DNA from 4 places in the Paenibacillus sp. FSL P4-0127 genome. Region 2 is predicted to be linked to each of the others. Evidence: riboswitches for the same ligand, from Rfam matches in the RefSeq annotation. Region 2 holds a riboswitch; each other region holds the start of a gene.
The links. A riboswitch is a leader RNA that binds a small molecule or an ion and turns the genes downstream of it on or off. The one in region 2 is predicted to bind cyclic di-AMP.

Region 1 (8,045 bases), 300 kb from region 2:
GTAACGCCCCCTTCCGCCGCGTAAGCGGTGGACGCCGCGCCGATATGGACCTCGCCGCCGCCGATCGTGAGCAGCAAATCGCGCCCCATCGGAATCGCCTCCAGCTTGATGTCGTCAAATGTCAACATGCCGCAGCCTCCTTTTCTCCATGTATAACCACATTTTAAAGGATTCCGCGGATTTCGTCCAAATTTCGGATGCCTTCCGAGCGCATAAACTCGGTCAGCCCGGCAACCAGTTGCTCGCCCGCGCACGGCTGCACGAAATTGTAGGTCCCCACCTGCACAACGGCCGCTCCCGCCATAATAAACTCGATGATATCCCCGGCGCTGCCGATACCGCCCATGCCCATCACCGGAATCGTAACGGCCCGGCACACCTGGTGGACCATCCTTAATGCGATCGGCTTGATCGCCGGCCCCGACAATCCGGCGTACAGGTTGTCGAAGACGCTGCGCCGCCGGTAAATGTCGATTTTCATTGCCGAAAACGTATTGACCAGCGAAACCCCGTCGGCGCCCTCCTCCTGGCACATTACGGCCATCCCGGCAATGTCTTCGGCGTTCGGCGACAGCTTGACGATCAGCGGCAGCTTCGTGGCCGCGCGCACCTCGCGGACGACGCCGCGGGCGATCTCCGTTTTGATCCCGTAGGCCATCCCGCCCTCCTTGACGTTGGGGCACGAGATGTTTAATTCGATCATGTCGACCGCCTGACGTCCCTCCCGCTTGCGCCAGGCGGCGTCCTCATCGATCAAGCGCGCGCCCTCCGCGTATTCCTCGAGCGTGTTCCCGCCCAAATTTACGATACGCGCCAAATCGAGCGTTTCCCAATACGGACATTCATCGCGGAGAAAAGCAGCGACGCCGGGATTTTCCAAGCCTACGCTGTTGAGCATTCCGGAAGGCGTTTCGGCCGCGCGCAGGCCGTCGTTTCCCGCCTTTGGACGGAGGGTCAAGCCTTTGCCGCTGATCCCTCCAAGCTTGTTGATATCGTACAGCGCACCGTACTCCCGCCCGAAACCAAACGTACCGGAGGCCATAACGACCGGATTCTTAAAGGAAACCCCGGCGATGGCACAGGACAAATCGATCCCGCTCATGCAAAAACCACCTCCTCCACCGGAAAAATGGGGCCGTCCGTACACGCCTTTTTCCGGCCGTCCCGGCATTTCACGCTGCACACCAAGCAAGCGCCGATGCCGCAGGCCATCCGGTTTTCCAAAGACACGTACACTTTGGCCCGGCTTCCCGCGCTTGCCTGCTTTTGCTGCACGGCTTGCAGCATCGAATGCGGCCCGCAGGCGATGATTGTGTCATAAGCGTCAAAATCGGCGCGGTCGAGTATCGAACCGCCCACATCAACGATAGTCCGGCCCGCGGATGCCTGGCGAAACTCTTCGACCATGTACGCTTCCCGGCTGAAGCCGAGATATACGTCAGCCTGTGGCGCCGTTTTGAGGGCAAAATAAAACGGGGCGATACCGATGCCGCCGCCGATGAATGCCGTTTTTCCCGTTAGCGAGGGAAAGCCGTTGCCGAAAGGCCCTTCCATCCGGAGCGGATCGCCAGGCTTCAGCTGAGAGATCAGGCTGGTTCCTTCCCCGGCAATCCGGTACAAAAATCCGATCCGGTCCTCCGTCAAATCGAAAATGCTGATCGGCCGCGACAGCAATGGATACCGTTCGCCGGCGCGGAGCATATAAAACTGGCCCATTTTCCCGGCAAAGCTGCCTTCCGCCGTCAATAAAAACACGTCATCGGCAACCCGCCTGTTGCTTACCACGATAGCCATCAAATCCACCTCTTCCTTACGTCTGCTTCATCAAAGGATGCAATTTTTCGGGAAGAACGTCTGTGATGTTTTTCATAATTGTGTCTTTATAAATCCCGTTAAAGATGGGCATACCAAATCATAACAGTACCCGGACGAAGGAGGAAAAATGTTGACTACCCTGTTCAGAAACTTCCTGATTTCCGTTTTCATTCTCGCAGTAATCGGGGGCAGCATGCCCGTCGTATCGGTTTCTTCCGAAACGTCCCGCGTTGCGGCTGCTGCGCTGCAGCCCGGCGACAAGGAAGCAAAAGCTCAAGCCGCCCGGGCGGACGCCAAACCGAAGCCGGCCGATTTAAGCGAGCTTCGGCGCAAATATTCCGAAACGTTCAAATTTCGCGGACCTGAGGTCAAGCAAGTGGCGCTGACGTTTGACGACGGGCCGGATCCGAGATTTACACCGCAAATTTTAAACATTTTACAGAAGGAAGGTGTGAAGGCGACCTTTTTTATTGTCGGCAACCGGGCCAAAAAATTCCCTGCCCTGGTAAAACGGATACGCCGGGAAGGCCACCTGATCGGCAATCACTCCTTTGGCCACCCGAATTTCGGAAAACGGTCGCTCAAGCAATTTCAAACGGAAATTTTGCGTACGGAAAAAATCATTCAGCAAACCGCCGGGTACCGGCCCAAGCTGATCCGTCCTCCTTACGGCGAAATCCGGGAGCCGCAAATTAAATGGGCAAAGCAAAACGGCTACACCATCGTCAACTGGAACGTGGATTCGCTGGATTGGAAAGGGCTGAACAAATCCAAGGTCGAAAACAACGTGCTCGGCGCCATAGAGCCCGGTTCGATCGTTCTTTTTCATGCCGGCGGCGGAGTAGGATCCAATTTAAACGGTACGATCCAAGCTTTGCCGGACATTATCCAAACGCTGCGGGACAAAGGTTACCAGTTTGTCGATTTGGCCGAATTGCTAAATACGGCGAAGTATAGATAAAAAAGAAAAGCGCGAGCATCAGACCCAATGGTCTAGCGCTCGCACTTTCTTTACTGGATCTACATATAAGCAAACGAATTTACTTCAACACGTACAGGGTGACATCCTGAAACCCGAACGATTCGACGGATTTGACGCTGCCGGGAATGAAGATGTCGATGCGGTTGCCTTTGATCGCGCCCCCCTGATCGCTGGCCGTGGCCACAAACGCCTGCTTCGGCAAGCCATCATGATTATATCCGGTGACCAGTACCTTCGTTCCCATCGGAATCACGTCCGGGTCGACGGCGATCGTGCCCAGCTTTAACGGGTTTCCGAAATAATCGACCGCGCCCCATTTTCCGTTTTCGTCGGCGGCCGCCGAGTATGCCGATGCTTTCACCTGAATCGTATGGGAATAATTAAACGTTTTGCCCCAGGCTTCGACGACTTTGTCCGACGGCAATACGGTCGGCCCCGACACCGCGTCGGCTTTCATCGTCTTTGCCGCGGGAGCCTGGTTCGATTCCGGCGCCGCTGCTTTCGCTTCGGGAGCCTCCATTTCCGGAATCATCAACTTCAGCCCCTCGTATATATTGCCGGGATCAATCCCCTGATTGGCGTTCATCAATTGCTCCAAGCCGACTCCGTACTTTTTGGCCAACAGATAGAAGGTATCTCCTTCTTCCGTCGTATGTACCGCATCCGCGTGCACAGGTACCGTCTGTAAAACCGCCGCCAAACTTGCGGCTACCAACGTTGTTTTTGCAATCTTCGAGAATAAGAGATTTTTCATGCTGTTCTTCCTCCTTTTATACGCCTGCGGAGTTAGTTGTCGGATTCGGGAAAAAGGATTATCCCCGGCGCCCAATGCGAGCGCTTCACCCCAAGAAAACCGGTCACGTTTCGTTTAACGTTCCGTTATTCGCTGAATCATCCCCCGCACCTGCCGAGGCAGGTTTTGGCTATCTGAATATATCACAATTTTGTAACCAATTGGACAGGAAATAGTATCCAAAACGCGCAAACCCGCATTCTGCCGCTATTATTTATTTATGGAATCATGTAAAAAAAGTAACAACTCATCATGTTGTAACGTACAAACAAGCTTCTAGCCAATCTTGAGGAAAGGGAAGGCCGGTGGGGTGGTCGGCAGATTAACATCCGCTGTCCGGACGGCTTTGCACGATTATCCCGTTTGATCAGGAAGCAGAGAAGAAGATGTGTTGTTCGGGAGAAGCAGATATGCTTGGGAAAAGCAGATATGTTCGAGATCAATAAATCTGTTCATAGATCATTAGCCAGGTTCGGGAAAAGAAGGTTTAGGAGAAGTGAAGTGAAGCAGACCTGACGGGAGAATGGGGCAAGACAACGGAAAAAAAGAAAAAACCGTGATCTTGCTGCAGTCTGAATCCGTTTGTGCAATGTCCGTAGCGTTCAATCATTTCTATCAGGCTGCAGCCGCAAGGGACTGATTCGGTTGGCGTGCGATCAGCCGGCGGTAAGGAATCGCCGGAATTGCCACACACATGCGCAGCAACTTCTGCCGCAGCGTTTCTTCCGCTCCGGGCAGTCCTCCGGACAGGCGCAGCCGGCGGCGTATGGTGTATTCGTTCAGGTACGCCTGCAGATGCTTCAGTCCCAAGGCTCCATACGTACCCTTCAGCGATTCCCACGCCTCTCTCACCACTCTCCGCAAGGGCGCATATAGCCGAAAGGCCTGAGAGAACAACTGCACCGCCGATGTACGGACATCCACATGCCCGCCAATAAACACGGTTAGATCGCGACGGTTTGCCCTCTTTTCGCCTCCCCGCTTATGCGGCACCAGGCGGATTTTGACCTGCTCCGGCTCGCCCGACTCCGTGACCGTGCATCCCGCTACGACCGCCGAGGCGTACGGATGCGAAAGCTGACACCGGGACGGATTACGCCCATACTGATCGCTGTTCACCTTCACGTCTCCGGAGAGCAGCTCCCGGGCATCGAACTCCCCCACGGCATGACGTATTTTGTGCAGCATCGACCAGGCGGTTTTGTAGGTGACCCGGATCACCTTGCTCAGCCGCAGCGCCGAGATGCCGCCCGGGAGCAGGAATAAATCCAGGGCCTCGAACCACTTGAGCAAGGGCAGATGCGTTCCTTCAAAAATCGTGCCGACCAAAGGAGATGTTTGATGCTTGCACTTTCCGCACTCGAACAAAGGGATATGCCGGGAAGACAGACGGCTGCACCGGGTGTAAGCGCAGCGCGGGCAGACGAAGCCGCTTGGCCACTTCATCGCGATCAGCGCCTCCATGCAGTCCTGCTCGCTGTTAAAACGGCTGCTGAATGGTTGAAGTTCCGTTTCCGTATTGACTTCCATATTCGCTCGCCCCCGAATCAAGAATACACGAACATAAATTCCATTTATTTCATTATACCAAACACGCGTTCTCTTATCAAGCCAAAAATCTCACCTGAACCGCCTCATTTTTTCCCCCTTTTTTTGTTTTTTTGTTCTCTCTTTTTTGGAACCCTTGCTCTAACCCCCACCCCCTGCTCCCTGCTCCTGAAAGAAGGGGATAATCGTGCAAAGGCAGGCAGCAGGCAGGAACACCAAGGCAGGAACACCAAGACACAAACGCTATAGACAGCCACCTCAGTCCGTCATCCTGGAATCAATAGAGCCAAAGTCATCATTTATTTCTTCAAGCACCGATCTCGATTTTTGAGCTAAAAAACTTCTGAAGTGGCCTTCAGCATTGATCTTTCGACTGGTCTTGAGCTGAGGTAACAGCATTTCATATATAGACGCCTTGAATAGAGAAAACGAGGTCGAGTTTACGAATTAAAAGTGAACTCCTCGAAAGCAGGATTCTGCTAAATTAAGAGGAGTTCACTTGATATCAGAAGAAAAAATATGGTGAAGTGAAATAAAAACATATGAGGATACTAGCTTAAAGGCACTACAGCACTTTGCTTAAAAAATCCTTCGTGCGCTGGTGCTGCGGCGCGCCAAACACCTGCTGCGGCGTCCCCTGCTCGAGAATCACGCCCTGATCCATGAACAGGATGCGGTCGCCGACCTCGCGGGCAAAGCCCATTTCATGGGTGACGATGACCATCGTCATCCCCCGTTCCGCCAGGCTCTTCATCACGTCCAGCACCTCGCCGACCATTTCCGGGTCAAGCGCCGAAGTAGGCTCGTCAAACAGCATGACGTGCGGCTCCATCGCCAGCGCGCGGGCGATCGCGATCCGCTGCTTCTGTCCGCCGGATAGTTGGGCAGGATACGCGTTCCGCTTATCCTCCAGTCCGACCGTCCGCAGCAGTTCAACGGCGATCTTCTCCGCTGAGCTTTTCTCCATTTTTTTCACGCGAACCGGAGCCAACGTAATGTTGTCGATCACCGTTTTGTGCGGGAACAGGTTGAAATGTTGAAACACCATGCCCATTTTCTCCCGGGTTTTGTTGATGTTGTGGCCCTTCCCGGTAATCGATTCGCCTTCAAACCGGATTTCGCCTTCCGTCGGAACCTCGAGCAGGTTCAGACAGCGCAGAAACGTACTTTTCCCCGAGCCGCTGGGGCCGATGACGACGACGACTTCGCCTTTGGAAATCTCCAGGTCGATCCCCTTCAAAATGTGCAATTGGCCGAATTTTTTATGCAAACCTTTAACGGTGATCACTGGTCTTCAACTTCCTTTCGAACACGCCCAAAATACGGGACAGCGTAAATGTCAAAATAAAGTACATGATCGCGATGATCAGGTACGGCGTCATGCCGTCGTACGTAATGGTCACGACCGATTGCGCCTGGAAAATCAGCTCGGCCGTCCCGATGATCGATACAATGGACGATTCTTTGATGATCGTGATGAATTCGTTGCCGATCGCGGGAAGCACCGATTTGATCGCTTGGGGGATGATGATATGCCGCATCGCCATTCCCTTGGTCATCCCAAGCGATCGTGCGGCCTCCCCTTGCCCGCGGTCCACGCCTTGGATGCCGGCGCGGAATATTTCCGCCAAATAAGCCGAACTGTTGATCGACAGTGTAATCGCCCCGGACTGGATCGGCGAAAAGTTGATGTCGAACATAAACGCAAACCCATAGTGAATGATCAGCAGCTGCACCATCATCGGCGTGCCGCGCAAGAATTCCACCCAGGCATGGCCGAGAAAACGCACGATCCCCCAAGGAGACATGCGCAAGAGTGCGATGATCAGCCCCAGGAAAAAGCCGCAGACCACGCTGATCGCCGCCAGCAGCAGCGTATACTGCACACCGGCGAGAAAATAACTTCGGTATTCCATAAACATCGAAATCAAATTCATAAAGCCTTCATTCCTCCTCGTTTACCTCAAACCCTTACGCAAAAAAACAGAAAATAGCGAAATGGGCTTCGCTATTTTCTGCAGGTTGCAATCCGCCATTATTTCTCAGCCAGTTCACTCGCTTCGGTGACGAACTTATCGATGCTGCCGTCGGCAATCAAGCGGTCCAGCGTGGAATTCACCTGATCCAACAGCTCCTTGTTGCCTTTCTTCACGCCGATCACGTAACCTTCGTCTTCGTTTTCCGGTGTAGCGTCGGTAATGACAATCCCTTTGACGTTCTTGACGAACGATTTCGCTACAGGGCCTTCCAGTATCGCCGCATCGACGCGGTTGGTATTAAGCTGCATGACGATATCGCTGATTTTGGCCAGCGAAGTCAGTTTGGCGTTCGGAATTTTCTTAGCCATTTCTTCCTGGATAGAACCCTGCTGCACGCCGATCTTAGCGCCCTCCAGCGATTCCATGGTGGCGAATTTGTCTTTATCCGCCTCGCGGGTGACTACCGCCTGTTCGGCTTTATAGTAAATTTTCGACATATCGATTTGCTTAGCGCGCTCCGGCGTCGGACTTAAACCCGAGATAACCAAATCTACCCGGCCGCTCGCCAGCTCGTTAAGCAGGGAGTCGAACTTCAAATCCTTAATCTCCAGCTTCGCGCCCATGTCTTTGGCGATTTCTTTGGCGATCTCGACATCGAAGCCGACGATTTCATCCTCGCCCTGCTCGTTTTTAATATGGAACTCGTACGGCGGGAAATCCGCGCTCATGCCAATCGTTAATGTTTTGTCCGTTTCGTTCGTGTCGGGTTCGGCCGCTTGTGCACCGTTTTGCGTCGTTTGACCGGCCTTGTTGCCGGCCTGACCCGCGCCGTTATTTTTTTCCTGTCCGCAGGCCGCCAACACGAAAGTCAGCATCAAGACAGCTGTTAGTAATATGCCCCATTTTTTCATTCGTCTCTCTCCTGTCC
Region 2 (8,045 bases):
GCTCAAATCGTTTACGTCCTTATCCAGCCCGATATCGGTCAACCCGAGTCCCCGCGCGGTCTCTTCGACTTTCGCGTCGATCATGTAGAAGTCCTGGTTCGTCAGCGTATCCTGAATCGTGCCGACCTCCTCCAGCAGCCGCTCAAGCTCCTCCGGCGACACCTCGCCCATTTTCGCATACATGTCGTTCATTTCCTGCTCCAAGTCGAACAGATACTGAAACGCCCCGCGCAGCACGTCGCGGATCGTCATGCCCTTGCTCAGCACCGCATGCTGATCCAAATAGCCGACGCGCGTCCGGCGCGCCCACTCGATTTTGCCTTCATCGGGCTGGAGCTTGCCCGTAATGATGTTCATGAAGGTGGATTTGCCTTCGCCGTTGGCCCCGATCAGGCCGATATGCTCGCCTTTCAGCAGCCGGAAGGACACATCGTTAAAAATAGCCCGGTCGCCAAACCCGTGGCTTAGCTTTTCTACATTCAATATGCTCATGAAACTACACCTTTCTCGCAAAAAGATACACTCGTCATATTATAAAGGTTAACCGGAGGACAACTCAATACGGCGGAATAAATTATTGCCCGCAAAAAAAGCACCTCCCCCGGACTGATCTTCAGGAGCGGTGCTTTTCGTTACAATCTAATAACCTAAAATCTCGTCGATTTGGCCCAGCTCTTCAGCGCTGAACGAGGTGTTTCGCAGCGCAAGAACCGCGTCTTCGATCTGGCTGACCTTGCTCGCGCCGATGAGCGCCGAGGTCACCTTGCCGCCCCGCAGCACCCAGGAGAGCGCCATTTGCGACAGCTTTTGCCCCCTTGCTGCGGCCAAATCGTTAAGCCGCTTCACCTGGCCGATCCGCTCCGCGGTCAAATCCTCCGCACGCAGGAATACGCTGGGCCCGGCCGCCCGGGAATCCGGCGCGATCCCGCCTAAGTAGCGGTCGGTCAGGATGCCTTTTTCCAACGGCGAAAAAACGATCGAACCGATCCCCTCTTCCTGCAAAACATCCTGCAGCCCCTCCTCGATCCAGCGGTTCATCATCGAATAGCTGGGCTGATGAATCACGCATGGCGTGCCGAGCTCTTTGAGGATTTTCGCTGCCGCGCGAGTTTCTTCCGGCCGATAATTGGACAGCCCGACATAAAGCGCTTTCCCTTGACGCACGACGAGGTCGAGCGCGGACATCGTTTCCTCCAACGGTGTATCCGGATCAGGGCGATGGTGGTAAAAAATATCGACAAATTCGAGGCCCATCCGTTTGAGACTCTGATCCAGACTGGAGACGAGATATTTTTTGGAGCCCCATTCCCCGTAAGGTCCCGGCCACATGTAGTAGCCCGCTTTGGTGGAGATGATCAATTCGTCACGGTAAGGGCGGAAGTCTTCCCTGAGCACCCTGCCGAACGTTTCCTCCGCCGACCCCGGCGGCGGGCCGTAGTTGTTGGCCAGATCAAAATGCGTAATGCCGAGGTCAAACGCCCGGCGCAGCATCGCCCGCCCGTTTTCCAAAACATCGATGCCGCCGAAATTATGCCATAATCCGAGGGATATGGCGGGCAGCTTCAAGCCGCTTCTGCCGGCGCGGTTATTAAAGATGGCCGACAAATATTTGCGGTCCAGCCCAACGACCGCCGCCAGCTGGCCGACGGAAATCTCCTCGCCGTAATGGCTGTGCAGAAAATCAAGGCAGCGGTGGATGTAAGCGTCTTTCGCCTGCGCTTGAACCGCCGCTTGACCCGGCGCGGAAGCCGGAGCCAGCTCCACCATGACCGAGAAAAACTCGTTCAGCAAGACCCGCAAACGCAAATCGCGGGTGGCCGCCTGCTCCTCGGCCTCGTTCAAAAGCTCGTACAGCTTCGGCATCAAACGGGTATCCATGGGGAACACCGGCTGCTCCGCGGTCACACGGGTTCGCGCCAGAATTTCTCCCGCCTGATCGCCGCAAAAGGCGATCCAGGAATAAACCCAGGGCCTTGCGGCGTCTGCCTGGTAAAAGACGACCCGCTCAGGATAAGCGATAAACGCCTGGCCCGCCGTCAGCGTCAGCGTCTCGCCGTCCTCCACGCGAACGCTCCCCTTTCCCTCATGGACAAAGTGGATCTTATAAACGTCCCGTACGCCCGGGCCGAACGAATGCTGGGGAGCGCAGGCTTCCTTGCCCCAATAGCATAAATACAGCTCCGGTGAATCGCGGAACGGACGGTCCGGGTTGTAATGAAAAATCGCGGCCAATAACAGCACCTTCTTTGCACTTGGCAGTGGAATTGAATGCGCCCGCATCCGCTGACATTGTACCACAAAAACAATGTTTCCAATTGCCGATCCCATGAAAAAAGAGCGGGTGCGCCAGGTCATTGGTTTCCTTGGTAACCGCTCTTTTTCTTTCGCTATGCTCCGCCGAGTTGCTAATGAACCGCCGCCGGCTCCTGCACTTTCTGATAAAAAGCGCCGAGCGTATTCATCGTCGACATCGGAGCCGCTTCTAACGGATAATAGCCTTTTTTTACCATCCATTGCCATACGTCATAAGCGTGGTGCGAGCACATGCAGAAGGCATGCTCCAGGAAGCTGCGGATGTCGGGATGGCTCATCTCCATGGCCGCCCAAGCGTACTCCCTGCCCGCCCGTTTCAAAGTCAGCAAATAAGCGGTGGCGATTTCCCGGTCGTTGAACTGCTGAATCGAGGTTCTCGGCGTGACCGGAACAGGCGACGCAGACGCCTCGGTAAAGGATTGCAGGACCGGCTGCAAATCCGGGATGGCCAGTTTCCCGCTGGCCCCTTCCGCCTTGCTTAAATACTCCACCTTCATGTTGTAGTCCTGAAAATGAAGCGGAAGATGTTTTTGCAGGATCGCCTTCAGTTCAGGGTCCTGCGCTTGGTTTAAGAAACACGCCATGTTCGTAATCGAGTTAACGCAGCTTAACGTTAGTTCATTCAAATCCTGTGCCTCGTGTGCGGCCAATTCCATGAGAACGTATCCTCCTTCGCTGTTTTTCGGTTGCTTGGTAAATCACTTTTAGAATGCGCCCCATCGTTTTCTATTATTGCCGGAAGCCGGAGTAAAATCGTCCCAGACAAGGACAAATACCCATAAGGTTCCGCTGCGCATATAATGAATCAATTCTAACTATGGAGTGTGAGATCGTGAATAACGAATGGAAACAGGAGCATCTGGCCTGGCATGAAACACTGGAGCTGCATGAGCTAGTCGCCTTTCAATCCGCCAATTTGGCGGCGTTCAAAAAGAAACTGCCGATGGTGATGGACCCGGAGTTAAAAGCGCTTTATGCAGAAACGATCAAAACCTTGGAGCACAATATCCGCGAACTGCTTAAATTTTATCCGCTGGCGCCTGGTATGGCCCGCAACGTTTCGCCCGATATGACCGGATTTGACGCGGCCAGCCTGCTTGGCTTCGCCAAAGCCTCCGTACGCAATTACGCGGCCTCCATTACGGAGACGGCTACTCCTCAATTAAAGGAAACATTCCAAAAACAATTGCTTGGCGCCATCGCCCTTCATACCAAAATATTTAACTTCATGCACCGACACGGCTACTATCCGGCGTACAATTTGGAAGAACTGCTGGCCCACGACGTGCAAATGGCCAATCAAGCGCTAAACATGTAGCTTGCGAAAAAACCCCGGAATTCCGGGGTTTTTCTGGCGGTGCGTCATTTCTTTTGTTCCTTTTCTTCAGGTTCATCGTATTTATTGATATGCCCGGTAATGGCTTCGACCGCTTCATTCACATTCGTGGTGGCCGGCACGGCCTTAACCTCGTCTTCGGTCTTATCGACAAAATTTTGATGATCCGCGCGTACGGCTTCAATTTTATTGCTCACCTAAAGGTCACTCCTTTCCCGGAAGGTTGGGGTTTGAATTTACTATGCGATATTTTGCGCTTCTTTATGTATAAAGCCGTCCCAACGCAAAGCCATTTTGCCGGGACGGCTTTTTTTCTTAAAATTCCGTGCGGGCCGCCATGTATTCGGGTCTCGGCTTCTTCCCGAAATAAGGCTCCGCCAGTTTGTTTGCTACGCTGTTATAGACCATAAAAATATTGCTGCGCGGGTACGGCGTAATGTTGCTGTTGGAGCCGTGCATCAAATTGCAGTCGAACAGCAGTACGGAGCCTGCCTTGCCGACCGGCGTTTCAATGCCGCAGCGCTTCGCCAGCTCGGTTAAGCTCGCCTGATCGGGCGCGATGAATTCCTTGGAGCAATCATCAGGCGCCTGGCCGACGCACGACACGAAGATTTGATGGGAACCGGGCATGACCATAAGCGGTCCGTTAAACGGATAATTGTCTTCCAGTGCGATCAAGCAGCTGAGCGCCCGCATCCGGGGCATCCCGTCCTCCACATGCCAGGTCTCAAAGTCCGAATGCCAGTAGAACTCTTTGCCGGTAAATGCCGGCTTGTAATTGATCCGCGACTGATGGATGTAGCTTGGTCCCCCCAAAACATGCTCGACGATCGCGAGCAGTCTCGGATGCCGGGACAACTCCTGAAAAACCGGGTGGGTCCGATGAATCGCAAAGATCGAATGCACTTCTTCCCCGCCGGGCTGGCGGATAATTTCATCGGATGAAAGGTTCCGGGATGCTTCCCGCAAGCGCTGCGCCTTCTCCTGATAGCCCTTTAATTCCGCTCCGCCAAAAAAGTTCTCCAGGAACAGATAACCGTTTTTGGCGTAAAAATCCGAATGCTCTTTGCTGATTCCGCTTTCCGCGTTCCACTCGCCATATACGATGGGATCCTGCCGCGGAAGCCATCTCGGCTCAGCATAAACCCGGGAAGGGTAAGCATCCGTCTTTGGATCAAAAATTACGGACGTTTCCAATTGATTCATTCCTCCTCATCCCCTCATAAGAAATATTTGTCCAAACCAAAAAGGACCGCCGCTTGGAGAAGACAAAGCTTACCCAGCAGGGTCCTTAAAACGGACAAAGGCCCTTATAAAAGGGCCTAATAAAATCTCTTAATGTCGCAATATAGACCCATCCACTGCTGACGAGGTTAGCTGACGGGCTCGGGTAAGATGGTACCCTACAATCATTGCTGAATGATTCGCCCCAAAAAAATGGTTCCCCCGTTTCCCGGCTCCTTAAGCCGGAAACTAAGCGTGAGTCTATAGTAAAGGCAATTCGCGTTCATGTCAACCCATGTTCTGTAACATTTTCGATTTCGCCATATACTCGCTGCCGCATTCGTTACCGCAGCCGGCTTTCCGCTTCAGCCAAATCGGCCTGATCCTCCTGCAAATCTTCCTTGGCGCGTTCCAGCGGTTCCGGGTTCATGCGCCCATCCGCCTGGGAAATGGCGTTCTCCGCTTTGTGAATGGCGTTATAGGCATTTTCCACCGTTTCTTCGCTCGGATGGGACTGTGCTTGCGTTACGGCCCGGTGCGCTTTTTTGACGGACTGCTGGGCGGATGAGATCGGGTTTTGCGATTGCATGCTGGAATAAGGATTTGCCATGTTTTAGCCTCCTCCAAAAAGATGATAAGATGCAGGTCCTTACTAATTTGAGGAAAAGGCCCGGACAATATGCGTTCGAACTTTTGCCAATCCCACACTCCTGCCGCTTAGGCCGCAGCGGAAACCAACTTTAAAGCAGATAGAGCATGGATTTAACAGCGATGGAACCCGGAGCTGGAAAAAGGAAGAGGGGAAATCGGCACGAAATCACTGGCGTTGAATTAACTTTTGCTCAAGCTTTCCCGTGAAAGCTATCCGAAATCTAAACGGTTGTAGCAGCGGCTATTTGCCGAAAAAAGACCTTATCTAAATTCTAACGGTTGCGAGCGCCGTTATTTGCCTGAATCTAAGGCAAAAATTACCGGATTTCAGCGAAATAAGCACCATGGCAACCGTTACAATTTGAAATCAATGGTATTGGAACAAATAGCGCTTGTGGCAACCGTTAGAGCATTGGTGTGCTCAGAAAATGTATCTTGCCAGACTTAAATGCAACGCTAGCGGCACGAAATGCAAAAGGGCATGCGATTTTCGTCGAAAATCCCCGAAACAGGCGGTTCAACTGCAAATATGCAGTTCATTTCTTATGATAAGCTACCTTTTTATCCTATAGCTGCAAATGAGATGTATTTTTGCACTTCAACCGCCCAAAAGCAGAAATTTGCAGAAATTCAAATGGGGCTTTTGCATTTGATCTCATCGAGCCGTCCTTCTTACCATGTAACGAATTCATGAAGTCGTCGGTGATTTTCCCCAATTACATCAAGGCCTTCTTGCCCTAGTTCGGAGTCCTCTTTTTTAAATGGAGCTTTTCACCTTCAAGGCTGCGCGCTCCTCCCGCTCCCGCAGCTCTACTCTGCGGATTTTGCCCGTATTCGTTTTTGGCAGTTCAGCGACAAATTCGATCTTCCGCGGATATTTATACGGGGCCGTCACCGCTTTGACATGAGCCTGAAGCTGCTTGACCAGTTGCGGCGAACCCGCCGCCCCTTCTTTCAGCACAACAAAAGCTTTGACGATATGCCCGCGAATTTCGTCGGGACTTGCCACGGCGGCGCATTCCTTGACGGCAGGATGCTTCATCAGCGCTTCTTCGACTTCAAACGGCCCGATCGTATATCCGGAACTGATGATGATATCGTCGCCGCGCCCCTCGAACCAGAAATAGCCTTCTTCGTCCATTCGCGCCCGGTCCCCGGTAATAAAATACTCACCGCGCACGTTTTGTTGCTTCCGCTCCGGCTCCAGGTAATAGTTTTTAAACAAAGCCGGCATGCTAACATGAACGGCAATATCCCCGACTTGTCCCGCCGGAAGCGGAGTTCCCCGCTCGTCGACCACCTCCGCCACGCCCGGGGAAACCGCTTTGCCCATCGATCCCTGCTTAAGCGGAGTATCCTTCAGATTGCCGATCAGCAGCGTGCTTTCGGTTTGCCCGTATCCGTCGCGAATGGTGATGTTCAATTCCTCTTGAAATTTCCGGATCACTTCATCGTTTAGCGGCTCCCCGGCGGAAACGGCGCTGCGCAGGCCGGATAGGTTATAACCGCCTAGCCCGTCCGTTTTCGACATGATCCGATATTCGGTCGGCGTGCAGCACATGACCTGAATGCCGTAATTCTCCAATAGCTGCAGGTAGCGATGCGGTTGGAACGTCCCCTGATATACGAAACCGGTCGCCCCATTCCCCAGCACCGACAGGAACGGGGTCCAAATCCATTTTTGCCAGCCCGGCGCGGCTGTGGCCCACACTGTATCGGCGCTTCGAATGTCCAGCCAGGCCGAGGTGATCCTGAGATGCGCGTAACCCCACCCATGGCTGTGCACGACGCCCTTCGGATTGCCGGTCGTTCCGGACGTATAAGCCAAAATGGCCATATCGTCGCGGTGAGTCCGCACCGCCTCAAAGGTGTCCGGCTGCCCGTCCATCAATGAATCGAGCATAACCCACCCGGCTGGAGCGGGGACGGTTTCGTTGCTTCCGGCAACCGCGATGCGAAATGCCCATGACGGCAGCTCCTCATCAATGTTGTCCGCCTCCCCGGTCGCATTGTGCCAGGCGATGACCGCCCGCGCCCCGGAGTGCCGAAGCCGGTAAGCCAAGTCCTTGGCCCGCAGCATCTCGGACGAAGGAATGATCGTCAGCCCCAGCTTCAAGCAGGCCACATAAATTACGTAAGCATTAATATGCCGCGGCATCATCACCAGCACGCGGTCCCCTTTGTTTAATCCGAGCCCGGACAATCCTCCGGCAAGCCGGTTCGCCCCGGCCAGCAGGTCTCCGTATGAAATTTCCTCATAATCGCCTTGCTCGCTTAACCATTTTAAAGCCGTTTTCCCCGGGTCGTGGTTCTCCATCTCCGATGTTATATTGTAAAATTCCGGCGCCAGCCACTGCTCATAGTTCAAGTTGATCTATCCCCTTTTAAACTGAAGTTGCCAGTTATTTCGATCAACTCATTATACCACATAATAGTACCAGGTTCTAAGACTGGACGTGAAAAAACCTGCAAAAAGGTTTGCAGGTTTAACCGGACTAAAGCTTGCCGCCCTCCGTGATGA
Region 3 (8,045 bases), 1.8 Mb from region 2:
CGGGATCATTACAGGATACCCTGACGGGAAATTCAGACCGGATCAGTATATTACCCGTGAGGAAATGGCTTTGATGATGGTGCGTGCCCTGAATTATGGCAAATATGAGCCTACCTTAAACGGCACACCGGCACAGGCTTTGACGAAGTTTAAGGATGCCTCCAAGATTCGTTATCAAGAAGCTGTAGCCAAAACAGTAAAGGCCGGCGTTATCCAGGGGGTGACGACAAATACCTTCCAGCCTCAGGGGAACGCAACACGCTCTCAAGCGACGGTAATGATCAAGCGGGTGTTGGATAAGCTGAATTTGGAATAGCTGAATCTGACGAGCTAATTTAGAGCCTTCAAGTTAGACTATTGAAAACTAAAACCGCCACCCAAGCCTTACGGCTTTCCGGTGGCGGTTTCTTTGACTTCCAAACCGAGTTTTTTGGCGACCCAGCCGGTGGTGCTCGCTTGAATGATGATCGTCAGCACAATCGCCATAAAAGCCAGCCCGGTAATCACGTTGGAATGAGCGATTCCCATCCCCGCAATCATGCCGGACAAGGCGGCCGGGATCACCCCGGTTTCGCGCACCCAGCACATGAACAGCAGCTCGCGCCACGTCCACTTCACCTTGCGGTCGGGCCAGGCGCACAGCAGCACCGACAGCGGGCGGGCCACAAACATCAAGATCAGCACCGCCGCCAGGCTTGGCCAGAAAAATTGCCCGAGCGTGGCAAAATTCACTTGGCTGCCCAGCAGCACAAAGATCAGCATGCGCAGCATAACCGTCATATTTTCAGCGAAAGAGCTCATTTCCACATGATTGTCTTTCAGGGACAAACCGAACGTTTCGGCATTTCCCCAGATCACCCCGGCGACAAACGTAGCCATAAACCCGCTGACATGCAGCAAATCGGCGATCAAGTATGAGGATAACGCGCAGACCGTCATGACGATTGTGGAATAGTCGCGAAAATAGCCGTGGCGGGCATGTCCCGCCAAATAAGTCAGTATGCCCGAGATAATCAGTCCGGCAAGAATTCCGCCGAGCGCGGTTTGGACAAACTCCCAGGACATGGCGCCAACGTCCAGCGCCCCGCCGCCGGCCACCGCGGCCAGCAGCGAAAACGTCAAGATCGAGCCGGTAGCGTCGTTAAACGCCGATTCGCTCTCCACCGTCTCGCGGACCCGCTCCTTGATTTTTACCTGCTTGAATACCGGAATGATCGAAGCCGGATCGGTGGAGGCGATGACCGCCGCGGCCAAAAAAGCAAAAATCCAATCAACGCCGAACAAGTAATGAACACCCACGCCCATGACGATCGTCGAAATCACCACGCCCGGTACGCTGAGCAGCGATAACGTAATCCATACGTTGCGAAGCCCGCTCAGCCGCAAATTCCGCCCGCCGTCAAACAAAATCAGCGCCGACCCGACCGTTAATATCAATTGATTGATCAGCGATCCGCTTTGTTCATGAATCAGCCCAAGCCCCGGACCGAGCAGCATCCCGACGGCGATGAACACCGCCACATCCGGCAGCCTTAGCCATGCCGCCAGTTTGCCCGATACTACGCCAACGCTGATAACGAATAAAATTAAGATCAGAAAATGATGTATCGCTTCGGTTACAGCCGATTCCATTCCGCCACATCCCAACCATCCAAAGTGAACCAACTCTTTTTTCTTAATAACCCGATAATAATTACTCGTTAATGACTTCCTCGAACTCTTCGATATTTCTCTTCGATCCGATGATGACCATAATGTCCCCTTCTTGCAGCTGATCCATGGCGGTAGGCGCCACCAGGATGCTTCCGTCGCGATGAATGGCCACGATGCTGCAGCCGAAACGGGCGCGCGGGTTAATGTCGCCCAGGTTTTTCCGGTCAAGGCAAGCGGGAACGTTCATTTCCACGATGCTGTATTCCTTGGACAATTCGATGTAATCCAGCAGATTTGGAGTCACGAGCTGATGCGCCACGCGGACGCCCATATCCCGTTCCGGAAAAATAACCCGGTCCACGCCAAGCTTTTGCAGCGCGCGGCCGTGCAAGACGGAGAGCGCCTTGGCGACCACGGTTTTGATCCCCAAGTCCTTGAGCAAAATCGCCGCCAAAATACTCATCTGAATATCGTTACCGATCGCGACGATCCCGCAGTCGAAGTTGCGGACGCCCAGCGATTTCAGCACTTCCTCGTCCGTGGCGTCCGCCACGACGGCATGCGTCAGCTGGTCGCTCAATTCGTTTACCACCTCTTCGTCCCGGTCGATCCCGAGCACCTCATACCCGAGGTCCATCAACTCCAGAGCCAGGCTGGAGCCGAACCGGCCCAGTCCGATGACTACAAACTGCTGCATTTTCATGTTTAATCTCAAGTCCCCTTATCTTATCCTATAATCATTTTGCCTTCCGGATGGCGGTACAATTCCTTGCCTTTCTTCGGTCCAAGCGCATAAGCTAGCGTAAGCGGCCCGAGTCTTCCGGCGAACATCGTAAAGCTGATGAGGATTTTGCCGATTACCGTTAGTTTCCCGGTAAGCCCCATCGTAAGCCCGACGGTGCCGAACGCGGAGGTCGTCTCGAACAGAATGCTCAGGAAGCTGGCGTCCTCGGTCGTGGACAGCACCATGGCGACGGCCACCACAAGAAATAAAGCGAGCATCGTGATGGTGACCGCTTTGAAAATACGTTCCTGGGCCATCCGGTAGCGGAACAGGACGAGGTCCGACTGTCCGCGGATCATGGAGATGACCGCGCCGACGAGAATGGTGAAGGTCGTCGTTTTGATCCCGCCGCCGGTCGAGCTGGGCGAAGCCCCGATAAACATCAGGATGATCATAAAAAATTGCGAAGCCTGCCGCAGCTCGCCGATATCGACCGTGTTGGCCCCGGCCGTCCGCGGCGTCACCGACTGGAACAGCGCGGCCCAAAATTTCCCGCCCCAGCCGAGCGGGGCTAGCGTCCGCGGATTGGTGAATTCGAATATAAATATGACCAGGGCCCCGACCACGATCAGCGCCGACGTCATCGACAGCACCACCTTGGAATGCAGCGACAGCTTGCGGCGGCGCCGGAAATCAATGATGTCCGACAGCACGATAAACCCGATGCCCCCGGACACGATGAGAAACATCGCCACGAAGTTGACGAGCGGATCGGCCACGTACAACGTCAAGCTCCGGTATTCGCCAAACAGGTCAAACCCGGCGTTGTTGAACATGGATACCGCGTGAAAAACGCCGAAGTACAGCGCCCGGCCCAGCGGCATGTCAAACGCCCAGCGAATCGCGAACAGCAGCGCCGCGCAGGATTCAATGACCAGCGAATACAGCAGCACCTTGCGGATCAGCCGGACGATCCCCTCCATCGTGTTCTGGTTCATCGCCTCCTGCAGGATCAGCCGGTCCTTCAGCGAGATTTTCCGTTTCAACACGAGCGAAAACAAGGTGGCCATGGTCATGAACCCAAGTCCGCCGACCTGAATCAGCAGCATGATTACGATTTGGCCAAACGTGGAAAAATAGGTCCCGGTGTCGACGACGACCAGTCCCGTTACGCATGTCGCCGAAGTCGCCGTAAACAGCGCGTCGACGAACGGCAGCGTCTCCCCGGCCGCACTGGAAATCGGCAGCATCAGCAGCAGCGATCCCAGCAAAATGATGAGCGCAAAACCCAACACCAAAATTTGCGGCGGGGAAAAGCTGATTTTTTTGAAAGACAATTCATTCACCCCATTGTTGTCGTGAAAAAAGAACAAAAGAAAAAAGCACTGGAAATCCAATGCCTTTCGGTGTTTGGTTCCTGTTGCAGGAGGCCTACGAGGTTAGCTGACGGATTCGGGCATGCACAGTTGCCCTAATCGCCCGACCAAGGCAGCCATACCGGCTGCCGCCACAATCGCGCGAAATTCACCCCAAAAAAATCGGTTCCCCCGTTTTCGAAATCGAAATTAGGCCTTAATATTTTTTCAATTGTTTTCATTCCGTTTTCGTCAAATGGATTATAATCCTTATTGGCTTCCACTACAAAGGTTCATTTTGATTAAAAACAGTGAAAAAGGGCTGGAAACGGCAAATCCCCGATCTTCTTGCCGTCCAATCTGAGCCATGCTAGGGTATAACGGGATTATTGCATCTTTTCATCATTTTTGCCTTCAACTGGCGTTGGAAATTCCACTATGTTATCTTTACTGTGATGTACTTCGCGCAAAATCATACTTGAGAACAAAAAATTTTAAAGGAGTTTTGTAATGTTTTCACCTATGAAACCGTCCAGCCGCAGGCTGAAGACAAAAACGCTTTGGCTGATGGCCCTGATCGGGTTGGTCATTTTCTTCATCGTCCAGATTTTTCCGACAACCGCTTCCGACACGCTGCAGATGGAACAGTCGGATGACGTCATCGCCAAATCGCAGGCCAGAACGAAAGCTATCGAATTTGCAAAGTCGGTGCTGAACATCGAGTTGGCCGGTCATCCCGAAAAAGCGCTCGTTACCTATGAATCGCGCTCCGATCTGTACGGTTATTTAACGAAGGCGGATTTGCTCGCCCCTTTCCTGAAGACGTATGACAAGCAATTTCCGTACGACGTATTTCGCGTCCGTTTCAACGAACCAAACGATGTGTTTAGCGCTTTGACCGTCGACGTTCACATGACCACCGGCAAAGTGGTCGGGTTCGAGGAAATCGTTTCCTCGAGCAATGCGAAAAAGCAGATGATGCTGGACTACGGTACCGAAACGCCAGACTCGCTGCGCACCTGGGAGGGCGATTTGACGCTGGAGGAGAAGGAGCGGCTGGCCGCGCCTTATCTGGCCGCGTTCGGCTTTGACCCAGCCCGCCTTGAGCGCGTGTCGGGCGAGGGCGATGTCGGTCTGCTCTATCACATCAAGGGGGATGAGCTCGGGGAGTCGCAAGCGACGATCGATATCCGCTACGAATACGGCGCCGTATCGTCATTCGAAAGCTACTTCTCCGTTCCTGAGTCGCATGCCGATTACGTCGCCGGGCAGACGCGGCTGGCCAACTGGCTTACCTTTGCCGGATACGCCCTGTTCACATTTGTGCTCGGCATCCTGGCCATCGTATACAGCGCGCTGACGCGGGCGCATACCACTTTTAAACGCGGGATTTTTCTGGCCGGCGCCTACTTCGTCTTGTCCGTCATCGGGACGGTCAACATGCTGCCTGTGTTTGAAAAGGACGGGCTCGATCCGATCGTGCTGACGGTAGGGTTCGTGATTCAAGGACTCGTCACCCTGATTCTTGCCGCCTCGGTATATTTCTCGCTCGTCGGCGGGGACGGACTGTGGCGGAAAAACGGCATCAATCTGTGGGCGCGGTCCAGGGAGGAAGGTTACGGCCGCCATGTGCTGACCGCGGTGGCCGACGGTTATGCGTGGGCTTTAATTTTGCTCGGGGTGCAGTCGGTTGTCTTCTTCATTCTGGAAAGAACGATTCATACCTGGTCGACGACCGATGCGACACAATCGCCGTACAACATGGTCTACCCGCTCCTGTTCCCGCTGCTCGCCTGGGTGGCCGGGATCGGCGAGGAAGCCGTTTACCGGCTGTTCGGCATTCCGATGCTGAAAAAGCTGTTCCGCAGCACGTTCATCGCCAGTCTTTTGACGACCTTGATCTGGGCTTTCGGCCATACGCTGTATCCGATCTATCCGGTCATTTCACGGCCGATCGAGTTGACCTTTATCGGACTGCTGTTCAGCTTCATTTTCCTGCGCTACGGCTTTCCGACCGTCGTTTTCTCGCACGTGATCTTTGACAGCATCCTTATGGCGCTGAGCCTGATGTTTATGGGCGGAGCGGTGAACATCGCCGCCGGTCTGGTCTACATCGCCCTGCCGGCGATCGTCGCTTACGTCATCTATCTGTTCAACCCGCCGGGCAAGGAGCGGCAGGGTCCGCCGCAGGGTCCACCGCCACTGCATCCGCTGCAGCCGCAGCAGCCGGAGCCCCCGCAATCTCCGCAGCTGCTGCAGCAGCCTTAGGCGGCTGTGAAGAGGGTTGACCCTGCAGAACGCAAAAAACCGTCGAAGCAATTTTTGCTTCGACGGTTTTTTGGTTTAAGGAGCAGAGAGGAGTGAGCGTTGCATTTGTTTCCGCAAAATAGCGGCAATTGGCACTAGCGCTGCATTTAAATCTGTGGAAAGTTACCTTTTCTGGGCAAACCAATATTCTAACGGTTGCCACAAGCGCTATTTGTTCCAATCCCGTTGATTTCAAATTGTAACGGTTGCCATGGAGCTTATTTCGCTGAAAACCGGTAATTTCTGCTTGGATTCAGGCAAATAACGGCGCTCATAACCGTTAGAATTTAGAAAAGGTCTTTTTTCGGCAAATAGCCGCTGCTGCAACCGTTAGATTTCGGATAGCTTTTACGGGAAAGCTTGAGCAAAAGTTAATGCAACGCCGCCAGTGACTTTGGATCCCTATCACGCTCCCGCTCCTTGCGATCATGGTAAGCCATGGCTCCAAAACTGGCCGTAGTTTACAATTCTTCCGGCACGTCCTCGTCCCGCAGGGCGTCGATAATTTGGCGGGCGAGCTTGTCGCCGATCGAAAGCGGCCGGAAGTCTTCGACTGAAGCCTCTTTGATTTTTTTCAGCGAGCCGAAATGCTTCAGCAGCGCCTTGCGCCGTTTCTCCCCGATGCCGGGGATCGCGTCGAGCCGCGAAACGACCATCGACTTGCCGCGCTGCTCGCGGTGGAACGTGATGGCGAAGCGGTGAACCTCATCCTGAATCCGCTGCAGCAGGTAGAACTCCTGGCTGTCGCGCGGCAGATGAATCGGCTCGGGCGGGTCAAAAGCCATCAGCTGCGCCGTTTTATGCTTGGCGTCCTTGACCAGGCCGCACACCGGGATATAGAGGCCCAGCTCGTTTTCCAATACGTCGGTCGCGGCGGAGATCTGCCCTTTGCCCCCGTCGACTACGACCACGTCGGGAAGCGGCAGGTTCTCTTTCAGCACCCGTTCGTACCTGCGGCGGATCACCTCGCGCATCGTTTCGTAGTCGTCCGGTCCCTGTACGGTCCGCACCTTGTATTTGCGGTACTCCTTCTTGGCCGGCTTGCCGTCGATAAACACGACCATCGCCGATACCGGGTTCGTCCCTTGGATGTTGGAGTTGTCGAACGCCTCGATGCGCGACGCCTTCTCCAGGCCGATCGCCCGCGCGAGGTTTTCCGCCGCCTTCGAAGTCCGCTCCTCATCCCGTTCGATCAGGCGGAATTTCTCGTCGAGCGCCACGCGCGCATTTTCCAAGGCCATCGTCACCATCTGCTTCTTCAGGCCGCGCTGCGGCACCAGCGTTTTGACGCCAAGCCATTCCTGCAGCGCCGCCGCTCCGGAGGCCGAATCCAGCGCCGCCGGCTGCTCCGCGGACCGGGTTTCCGGGCCGGCTTGAGCTTCCGGGCCGTTCTCGCCACGCAGCGCTGGTACCGGGCCAGCCTCGCCTTCCAGTTGCATGGCTTCCCCCGCTTGCGCCCCTGGCGTCGGCACCGGGCCGTTCTCGCCTTCCGGCGCTGGGGCCGGCACGGCCTGGACTCCCGGACTCAGCACCGGACTGTCCGCGCCTTCCGTTGCCGGAGCCAGCCCCGCCAGTGCAGCCAGCGCCGGTACCGCACCGTCCGCGCCTTCCTGCCCCGCAGCTTGCCCAGCCGCGGCCTCCGGCCCCAGGCCTACCGGCTCTGGCTCCGCTCCGTCTTCGCCGCGACGCTCAGCCGCAGCCCCGAACGGCTCAGCTCCGCGCTTCGGATCCCCCTCAGCCCGAGCGGCCTCAGCCTCCGCATCCTCCTTCATCTCCGGCAGCAAAATCTCCTGCGGCAAGGCCGGATTTTCACTGTAATACTGCGTGACGAACGACAGAAAATCTCCGTATGCATCGCCGTAAAACGGGAATACCGACGCATGCCGCTCGATCATTTTCCCCTGCCGCATGTACAGGATCTGCACGCACATCCAGCCTTTGTCGACGGCAAAGCCGAAGACGTCGCGGTCTTTGGCGTCTTTCATCGTGATCTTCTGCTTCTCCAT
Region 4 (8,045 bases), 1.8 Mb from region 2:
CGATGCGGGCAAGTGGACTGCGCTGAAAGCGGAGACCGGCCAGAACGCCGAGGCCGATATCATCCTGACCGCCGAAATTGAGGCCGGACGGTATGTCCGTGACGGGCGGATTCAGGCCATGGTGCAGGATGAGGTCAAGGGCGCCAACGATCCTTTTACGATGCTGTGGTTTACGGATACGCAGTATTATGCCGAGTCCTACCCCGAAATTTTTGACAGGCTGGGCGACTGGATTTCCGAAGAGTATAAAAAAGGCACTTTTGCTTACGCCATTCATACGGGCGATATCGTCAACGTTGCGAACGATGAGCGGCAGTGGGCGGTAGCCGACCGCAACCTGAAAAAGCTGGATGACGCGGGCGTGCCGTACGGAGTCCTTGCAGGCAATCACGATGTCATCATCGACGGTGTCAATTATTCTTATTACGGCAAATATGCAGGAGCCGACCGGTATAAGGATAATCCTTGGTACGGCGGGGAAATGGACAACAACCGGAATCACTATGACCTGTTTTCGTTCGGCGGCCATGATTTTATTTTCCTTTACATTGGCTTTGGCTTGGAGGATACGCCGGAGACCGTGGCGTGGGCCAACGAAGTACTGCGAAAGCATGCGGACCGGATTGCGGTCGTCGGCATGCATGCTTATCTGGAATCCAACGGTACCTTATCCAATATGGCGCAAAATGTATTCGATCAGGTGATCGCGCCCAATAAAAATGTACAGCTTGTGCTGAGCGGACATTATCATGCGGCTAAACGGGTCGTGAAGACGGTGACGCATCCGGACGGTACAAGCAGACAGGTGATCGAGATGCTGGCGGACTATCAGGGAGGGCCAAACGGCGGCAACGGCTATCTCCGGCTTCTGAAGTTTGATCCGGCAGCGGGTACGCTGGATGTGGATACCTATTCGCCGTATCTGGATGACTATAATTTCTTCGATGATGCGACCGAGGACTTTACGGAGCCATTTGCGTTCAGGGATATCCAAAAACGGGTGGCTACCGATTATTTTGCGGTTAATGTGTACAAAGATGCGCTGATCGGGGAGCAAAAGGGAGTAATCTCCGGCGATGTTGCTTCCGTGCCGTGGAACGGGCTTGCGCCAGGCAAAACCTATTATTGGTACATGGACATTACGGACGAATACGGCGCCTCGACGCGCAGCCCGATTTACCGCTTTACTACAGTCAATAATGGAACTACCCCAACGGTTCCGGGCGGCAACAACGATGATGACGACGACGATGATGACGACAGAGGCAACGGCGGTAGTGGAAACGGAAATCACGGAAAAAGTTCCGGAAGCACGGGCAGCGGTGGGGCCGTTAGCTCAGCGGGCAATGTCAAGCCTGCTCCATCCGGCTCCGGCACGATCATTGCTCAAGCGGCTATCGACGGAAACAAGGCTGTTGTCTCCATCACTGAAGAGGAGCTCAGCGCAGCCTTTTCCAATGCCGGCGCAGACGCAAGAGGGGTTAAAAAGGTGTCCGTTGTACTGAGCGACAGCGGCAACCGTTTCGACGGCGAATTTATCACGCAGCTTCCGTCCGCCTTCTTCAGCGAAACGGATGGACGGAGCCGGATTGAGCTTGTTACGCCGCATGCCCGCGTGACTCTGCCCGCGGGGATGCTGAGCCGTACCGGTACGGCCGGTCCGATCGTGGAACTGGTTGTCCGTCCCGGCGTTCCGGCCGGATTATCGCCGGAAATGCTGGGGCTGATCGGCGGCAGACCGGCCATCGAGCTGGCGCTGCGCATGGACGGCAAGGACATCGACTGGCAAGGGAGCGTGGCGGATGTTGCGGTGTCCGTTCCTTATACTCCTGGTGAACACGAGCAGACCGACGGTCTTGCGGTGTGGGAAATTGACGCAGGAGGCCCGGCAAAAGCGGTGCTGAACAGTCATTACAACAAGGATTTGCAGGCGGCAGTATTTCATACCGGCCGGTTGGGCCATTTTGTCCTTGGGGGCAAGACGGTATCCTATCAGGATGTGAGCCCTTCAAGCTGGTATGCCCAAGCCGTTAATTACCTGTCGGCAAGGGACGTCGTCAAGGGAAGCGGGGAAGGACGTTTTCTGCCGCGAAGCGACATTAGCCGCGCGGAGTTTCTCGTGATGACCATGAACGCTTTCGGAATGGAGCCGGCGGCAGGCGAGGACGCAAGCAATTTCGCGGACGCAGGCAACCGGTATTACAGCCCGTATTTGGCGGCTGCAAAGAGCATGGGACTGGTTAAGGGAACAGGGGATAACCGGTTCAGGCCGGAAGCGAAAATTACCCGCCAGGATATGGCCGTGATTCTTCATTCTATCATGGCAGCGGCGGGAACCGAGCTGCCGGCGGATAACCCAAGTACGGCTCGGAGCTTTAGCGATGCCGGAGATATTGCCGATTATGCGCAATCAGCCATCAACGATATGCTGGGGACCGGCCTGATGCAGGGAACCGGCGACGGCCGTCTTTCTCCGCAGCGCTTTACTAACCGGGCGATGGCGGCGCAGGTCATTTACAATTATCTTATTAAAAGCAGAGAAGCCATTTCATTGGAATAACTCTTTTCCAGTGGAAGAAACGCCCTGCAGGCCAGTAGCTTGCGGGGCGTTTCCTGTTTTTTTCAGGGGCAGATACGGGTGAATTATTCCCCGGAAAGCAGGCGATATCCGATTCCCGGCTCCGTAACGATTAACTTGGGCTGGGTCGAATCTTCTTCTAGTTTCTTGCGCAAATGTCCGATATAGATTCTCAGGTAGTGACTTTCGGACTCATCATGATGGCTGCCCCATACTTCTTGAAGCAGCTGCCGCTGCGTTACGATCCTCCCGGCATTCGAGGCGAGGACTTTCAGCAGGTCATATTCTGTTGGGGTCAATTTTACCCGCTCTCCATTCATTTCCACAATCCGTTGTGCCAAATCGATGGTTAGTCCACCAATCCGAAGCACGGGTTCGTTTGCCGATTTGGCGGCATGGCGCAGCGCCACGCGAATTCTGGCCACCAGTTCTCCCATGCTGAACGGTTTGGTAACATAATCGTCGGCACCGCTGTCCAAGGCCGCGATTTTGTCTTCTTCTCTGTCTTTAGCCGTTAGTACAATGATTGGCACGTTTGACCAGTCTCGTATGCGATGCAACACCTCCATACCGGAGATGTCCGGCAATCCGAGATCCAGCACGATCAGGTCCGAATGAATCAATGAGGCTTGCAGCACTCCTTCCTCCCCCGTGGACGCTTCATAAGTTGAATACTGATGAGCCAGTAAAGTCACCGTCAGCAGCTTGCGAATTTGGGGTTCGTCATCGACAATTAGGATACGAGCTCCAAGCTTACTTATGGTCATCCTCCTCCATTTCTTCAAAATGCCCTTCGCGCGGCTTGCTAAGGGGAAGTGTAATTGTAATGACGGTGCCTTGCGGCTGATTCGGCTTGGCCGTAATGGTTCCATTGTGCAGCTCCACGATTCCCTTGCAAATGGCAAGTCCCAATCCCGTGCCCGTCACTTGCTTGGCGGCGGCCGAACGGTAAAACTTTTCGAAGATCCGGCCGTAATCGTCACCGGCAAGTCCGATTCCCGTATCGGAAACAAGGATAACAAGCTTGTCGTCCTCGGGCCTTACCGTTATGAAAATCTCGCTGTAATCCGGACTGTATTTGATCGCGTTGCTGACCACATTAACCAGCACTTGCTCGAGCAAAACTTCATCCCCCATTACCATAGGAACGGACGCCGGCAGGTTTACCCGCAGTTTTCGATGCTGCTGAAAATCTTTGACCTGAGCCAAGGTGACGCCGATCAGATCTTCCACATCGCACCAATTTTTTCTAAGACGCAGCATGCCGCTTTCCAATTGCACCATGCTGAGCAGGTTTTTGACCAACCGATTCATACGGAGGGCACCGTCCCGAATGGTAAGCAGCAATTCCATGCGATCCTCCGAAGAAAAAAGAGAATTGCCTTCAATAAGGCTGGTCGCCGAGCCGATAATGGCCGCTAACGGAGTACGCAACTCATGAGAAACAGAATCTAGAATCGCGGTGCGAAGCCGTTCCGATTCGGCCGTCAAATGAGCGATTTTGGCTTCCTCCGCCAGCTTCATGCGGGCGATGGCGGTGGCCGCCAGACCGCCCAGTGCGTCCAGCATCCGCTGTTGCTCGGTGGTGAGCCCGCTTTTCCGATCCTGCAGATTGAGCGCCAATACCCCATGCACGCGGTCCTCGGTTCTGAGCGGCAGGTAATGGGCTGGAGAGTCTCTTAAGGTACGGGTTCCATTTCCGACAGCTTCGCCATGATCAAACGCCAGCTTCGCCATCACTTTTTCCGTTTCGCCCTGTCCCCAATCGCTATGAACCGAAGAGCAGTGGGCTAGCACTAAATTATTCCGTTGATCCGGCAAAAAAATCGCAATTTCCGTACCGATGGTTTGCGAAACTTGCCGGGAAACATTATTGAGCAGGGAGTGAATGTCCGCGATATCGCTCATTTGCCGGCTGAGCACGTAGAGCGCGGCGGTATGCTCCTCCCTCTGCTTGGCGTATAGCAACTGCCGTTTCAGCTTTACCGCCAGGCTGGCCGTTAACGCGGCTACCGCCAAAAAAACGCCGAACGAGATCAGATAGCGCAAGTCCGCGATCGTAAAACTCAGAATTGGAGAAACGAAAAAGAAATCAAAGGCCAGGACCCCCATCATTGCTGCATAAAGAGCAGGGCGCAGGCCCCAGACGACGGAACTCCAAAGCACGGGCAGCAGATAGAGAAGTGCTATATTGACCGAATCAAACGCTAGTCCGAACGGGTGCATGGCGGCGGTCATGATTGCGATGAGCAAAGTGATGCTTGCATAAGGCTTCCATAGCATCCACATCGATTTCAACTTATCCATTAAACCACTCCTGTCCGTCTATGCTCCCGTTACTACTATAGTTCAGGGTAATGTAAAAAAGGAATAAAATAAACCGTTTATAGGCGTAAAAATTCCGTAAAAATCCACGAAATGCCATATAATCACGAGTATTTGCGAGGAAAATGAAGCTCTAATATTTTGAGAGCGCTAACTTCATCTTAAAGTTTCTTTTTTTTACGGATATGCCGGCTGCGTCGTTTTACAACCATTTAGCTAAGGAGTAAGATACGATCCATGAATTGAATGGCCATTCGATTCTAAATGGATATGCCGATCGACGAAACCAACGTGCCGAAGCTTGTGTGAGAGCAGAACGATCGGAACGGTTGGAGCGGAATCATCGGTCATGACTCATTCGGCGAAGACGAGGGCGACTCTCACCGCCTGAATCGTCAGCTAACTGTAATATTTATTGAATGATGATTTCATTAAACGCTGAATCCTTGAAAGACACAAGGAACGGGGGAACCAACGGAAGCCGTTAGCCGGCTTCATGGGGTGAATCACCCGGCACTTTCAAATGCCGGGTGTAGGGCGACTCTCACGCCCGAATCCGTCAGCTAACCTCGTAAGCGTGTGGAGAGGCAACATTTTGTCGCGGGCCGGTCAGGATGACTGCAAGAAGCCGCGGAAAAGGTTCCTCTTTTCCAAGGCTTCTTTTTTGTTGCCTTCTTTCTTGATCCGGGGGAGGAGTGTATGGAGAAGAGTCGTATTTTAGTGGCCGCTTCAAATAAAGCGGGGAGAAACTTCGTTCAATTGCTGCTGTACCGAAAAGTCCCGGTAGCTGCCCTAACCAATAACAAAAGGGAAGAAAAGTTGCTGAAGGAACTCGGAGTGGATGAGATTTTACGTGTAAATACCACCCGTAATAAAGTGAGCGGGGTACCTGCATTTCCGATCGGGCGCGTGTTTATTTTTGAGACCAGCTTGCCGCTGAGTTGCCAGTATTTGCAATTCATTGCCCGATGGCCCTGCAAAGCGGTAACTGTCGTGACGACCGCGTGGTACCCCGATGTGATTTATAAAACACTCGGTGCTTCCTACGTGGTACACACAAAAAACGGGGAAGTTGGGTTTCTGCTCAGCCGCCTGACTGATTAACCATTGGAGGAGTGTCGTGATGCTGGATATTTGGATGGTGCTAACGTTGACCGTTGCCTTAGCGCTTATAGTTGGATTTGTCGTTTGGTGCGGTAAAACGGTGGAGGATACGGGAGGCGAACGCGAATGACTATCGTGTTGATTTTTACGTGTGGATTGCTGGTCTATCTAATCTATGCGTTGCTTCATCCGGAAAAGTTTTAACGAGTTTTGTTTATAGTGCGAGTTCAAAAAGGAAAGATGGCTTTTTGAACAACCTCTAATAGTGGGAGGAACAGTCATGGATATACTGCAAATCGTAATTGTGATCGGTATTTTGATGCTGATCGCCAAACCGCTCGGTAATTATTTGTACCACGTTTTCTCTAACGAGCCCAATCGCACGGATAAAATATTCTGTTGGGCCGAGAAACCCATTTATGCGGTCATCGGGCTGAAGCATCGCGCAGGCATGAGCTGGAAGCGGTACGCGATCAGCTTCATCGCAACCAACTTCGTGCTCGCCGCGGTAAGTTACTTGCTGCTGCGGGTGCAGAGCGGCTTGCCGTTGAACCCGAACGGTATCGGCAATATGGAGCCGACGCTGGTGATGAACACGGTGATCAGCTTTATTACGAACACAAATCTGCAGCATTACAGCGGCGAGACGGGGCTTTCGTACTTCTCGCAAATGGCTGTGATCATGATGATGATGTTTACGTCGGCGGCTACGGGTCTTTCGGTCGCGGTCGCGTTTGTCCGGGGCGTTACGAGCAAGGGAAAAAGCTTGGGCAACTTCTTTGAGGATTTCGTCAAGGCGCATACGCGGATTTTCTTTCCGCTGGCGTTGATCGTCACGCTCGTGCTGGTCGCGCTGCAGGTGCCGCAGACGCTTGGGTCTACGCTCTCGGTAACGACCTTGCAAGGGGCGACGCAGCAGATTGCGATCGGGCCTGTCGCTTCGCTGGAGTCGATCAAGCATCTGGGCACCAACGGCGGCGGCTTTTTCGGCGCCAACTCGGCGCATCCGTTTGAGAATCCGAGCCCGCTGACCAATGTGATCGAGATCCTGTCGATGTGGTCATTGTCCGCGGCGCTGCCCTTCATGTACGGCAGATTTGCGAAGAGCCGCAAGCAGGGTTGGGTCATTTTTTCGGCGATGATGGTTTTGTTCCTGGTGTTCCTGACCGTTGTCTATACCGCGGAAAAGAGCGGCAACCCGGTGATAAACGCGCTGGGCATCGACGCTTCGCAGGGCAGCATGGAGGGGAAAGAGGTACGCTTCGGCATCGCGCAATCCGCGCTGTTCACTGCCGTGACGACGGCGGCGACGACCGGCACGGTCAACAATATGCACGATACGCTGACCCCGCTTGGGGGGCTGGTGCCGCTGGCGGAGATGATGCTGAACGTCGTATTCGGCGGAAAAGGCGTCGGGCTGGTCAATATGCTGATGTACGCGATACTCGCCGTATTCATCTGCGGACTGATGGTCGGCCGTACGCCGGAGTTCCTTGGCCGCAAGATCGAGCCGCGCGAGATGAAGCTGATCGCGATTGCGATTCTGGCGCACCCGTTCATAATCCTGGCGCCGGCGGCGATCGCCTTCCTGACCGATCTCGGCAAGGGAGCGATTTCGAATCCCGGCTTCCACGGCATCACGCAGGTGCTGTACGAATATACATCGGCGGCCGCCAACAACGGCTCCGGCTTCGAGGGGCTGGCGGACAATACGCCGTTTTGGAACATAACGACCGGCCTGGTGATGTTTTTCGGGCGGTATATATCGATGATTGCGATGCTCGCCGTCGCCGGATCGTTGACGCGCAAGCAATGGGTGCCGGAGACGATCGGCACGTTCCGTACGGACAATGCGCTGTTCAGCTTCCTGCTGATCGGCACCGTCATTTTGATCGGGGCGCTGACTTTTCTGCCGGTGATTGCCCTAGGGCCAGTCGCTGAGCATCTGACGATTCGTTAAGTAAGAATATGAGGTGAAGCTGCCATGAACGATAAACGTAAAAAAAGCATGTTCTCCGGTCCGCTTGTCGCACAAGCT

Region 1: linked by a shared signal. The riboswitch ahead of NYE74_RS20070 (3D domain-containing protein) and the one ahead of NYE74_RS18660 (phytanoyl-CoA dioxygenase family protein) in region 2 are both predicted to bind cyclic di-AMP.
Region 3: linked by a shared signal. The riboswitch ahead of NYE74_RS10290 (TrkH family potassium uptake protein) and the one ahead of NYE74_RS18660 (phytanoyl-CoA dioxygenase family protein) in region 2 are both predicted to bind cyclic di-AMP.
Region 4: linked by a shared signal. The riboswitch ahead of NYE74_RS10345 (hypothetical protein) and the one ahead of NYE74_RS18660 (phytanoyl-CoA dioxygenase family protein) in region 2 are both predicted to bind cyclic di-AMP.

What each region holds. Positions count from the first base shown of each region.
Region 1 is NZ_JBBOWY010000001.1:4,433,005-4,441,049, forward strand. It holds gene lpdD (prenylated flavin chaperone LpdD) at 1-128, opposite strand, end outside; gene NYE74_RS20055 (dihydroorotate dehydrogenase) at 164-1,102, opposite strand; gene NYE74_RS20060 (dihydroorotate dehydrogenase electron transfer subunit) at 1,099-1,794, opposite strand; gene NYE74_RS20065 (polysaccharide deacetylase family protein) at 1,946-2,776, shown strand; gene NYE74_RS20070 (3D domain-containing protein) at 2,856-3,551, opposite strand; cyclic di-AMP (ydaO/yuaA leader) riboswitch at 3,557-3,732, opposite strand; gene NYE74_RS20075 (transposase) at 4,206-5,120, opposite strand; gene NYE74_RS20080 (amino acid ABC transporter ATP-binding protein) at 5,704-6,426, opposite strand; gene NYE74_RS20085 (amino acid ABC transporter permease) at 6,413-7,075, opposite strand; gene NYE74_RS20090 (transporter substrate-binding domain-containing protein) at 7,174-8,028, opposite strand.
Region 2 is NZ_JBBOWY010000001.1:4,136,530-4,144,574, reverse strand. It holds gene NYE74_RS18690 (ABC-F family ATP-binding cassette domain-containing protein) at 1-492, opposite strand, end outside; gene NYE74_RS18685 (aldo/keto reductase) at 640-1,620, opposite strand; partial or broken gene NYE74_RS18680 (AraC family ligand binding domain-containing protein) at 1,789-2,280, opposite strand; gene NYE74_RS18675 (spore coat protein) at 2,406-2,969, opposite strand; gene NYE74_RS18670 (spore coat protein) at 3,146-3,631, shown strand; gene NYE74_RS18665 (hypothetical protein) at 3,676-3,846, opposite strand; gene NYE74_RS18660 (phytanoyl-CoA dioxygenase family protein) at 3,965-4,855, opposite strand; cyclic di-AMP (ydaO/yuaA leader) riboswitch at 4,997-5,139, opposite strand; gene NYE74_RS18655 (hypothetical protein) at 5,217-5,483, opposite strand; gene NYE74_RS18650 (acyl-CoA synthetase) at 6,282-7,841, opposite strand; gene NYE74_RS18645 (transporter substrate-binding domain-containing protein) at 8,020-8,045, opposite strand, start outside.
Region 3 is NZ_JBBOWY010000001.1:2,301,467-2,309,511, reverse strand. It holds gene NYE74_RS10305 (S-layer homology domain-containing protein) at 1-316, shown strand, start outside; gene NYE74_RS10300 (cation:proton antiporter) at 385-1,632, opposite strand; gene NYE74_RS10295 (potassium channel family protein) at 1,694-2,356, opposite strand; gene NYE74_RS10290 (TrkH family potassium uptake protein) at 2,380-3,723, opposite strand; cyclic di-AMP (ydaO/yuaA leader) riboswitch at 3,790-3,959, opposite strand; gene NYE74_RS10285 (CPBP family intramembrane glutamic endopeptidase) at 4,243-6,000, shown strand; gene uvrC (excinuclease ABC subunit UvrC) at 6,501-8,045, opposite strand, start outside.
Region 4 is NZ_JBBOWY010000001.1:2,321,043-2,329,087, forward strand. It holds gene NYE74_RS10330 (S-layer homology domain-containing protein) at 1-2,560, shown strand, start outside; gene NYE74_RS10335 (response regulator) at 2,644-3,345, opposite strand; gene NYE74_RS10340 (ATP-binding protein) at 3,332-4,885, opposite strand; cyclic di-AMP (ydaO/yuaA leader) riboswitch at 5,330-5,495, shown strand; gene NYE74_RS10345 (hypothetical protein) at 5,603-6,007, shown strand; gene kdpF (K(+)-transporting ATPase subunit F) at 6,134-6,211, shown strand; gene kdpA (potassium-transporting ATPase subunit KdpA) at 6,288-7,967, shown strand; gene kdpB (potassium-transporting ATPase subunit KdpB) at 7,992-8,045, shown strand, end outside.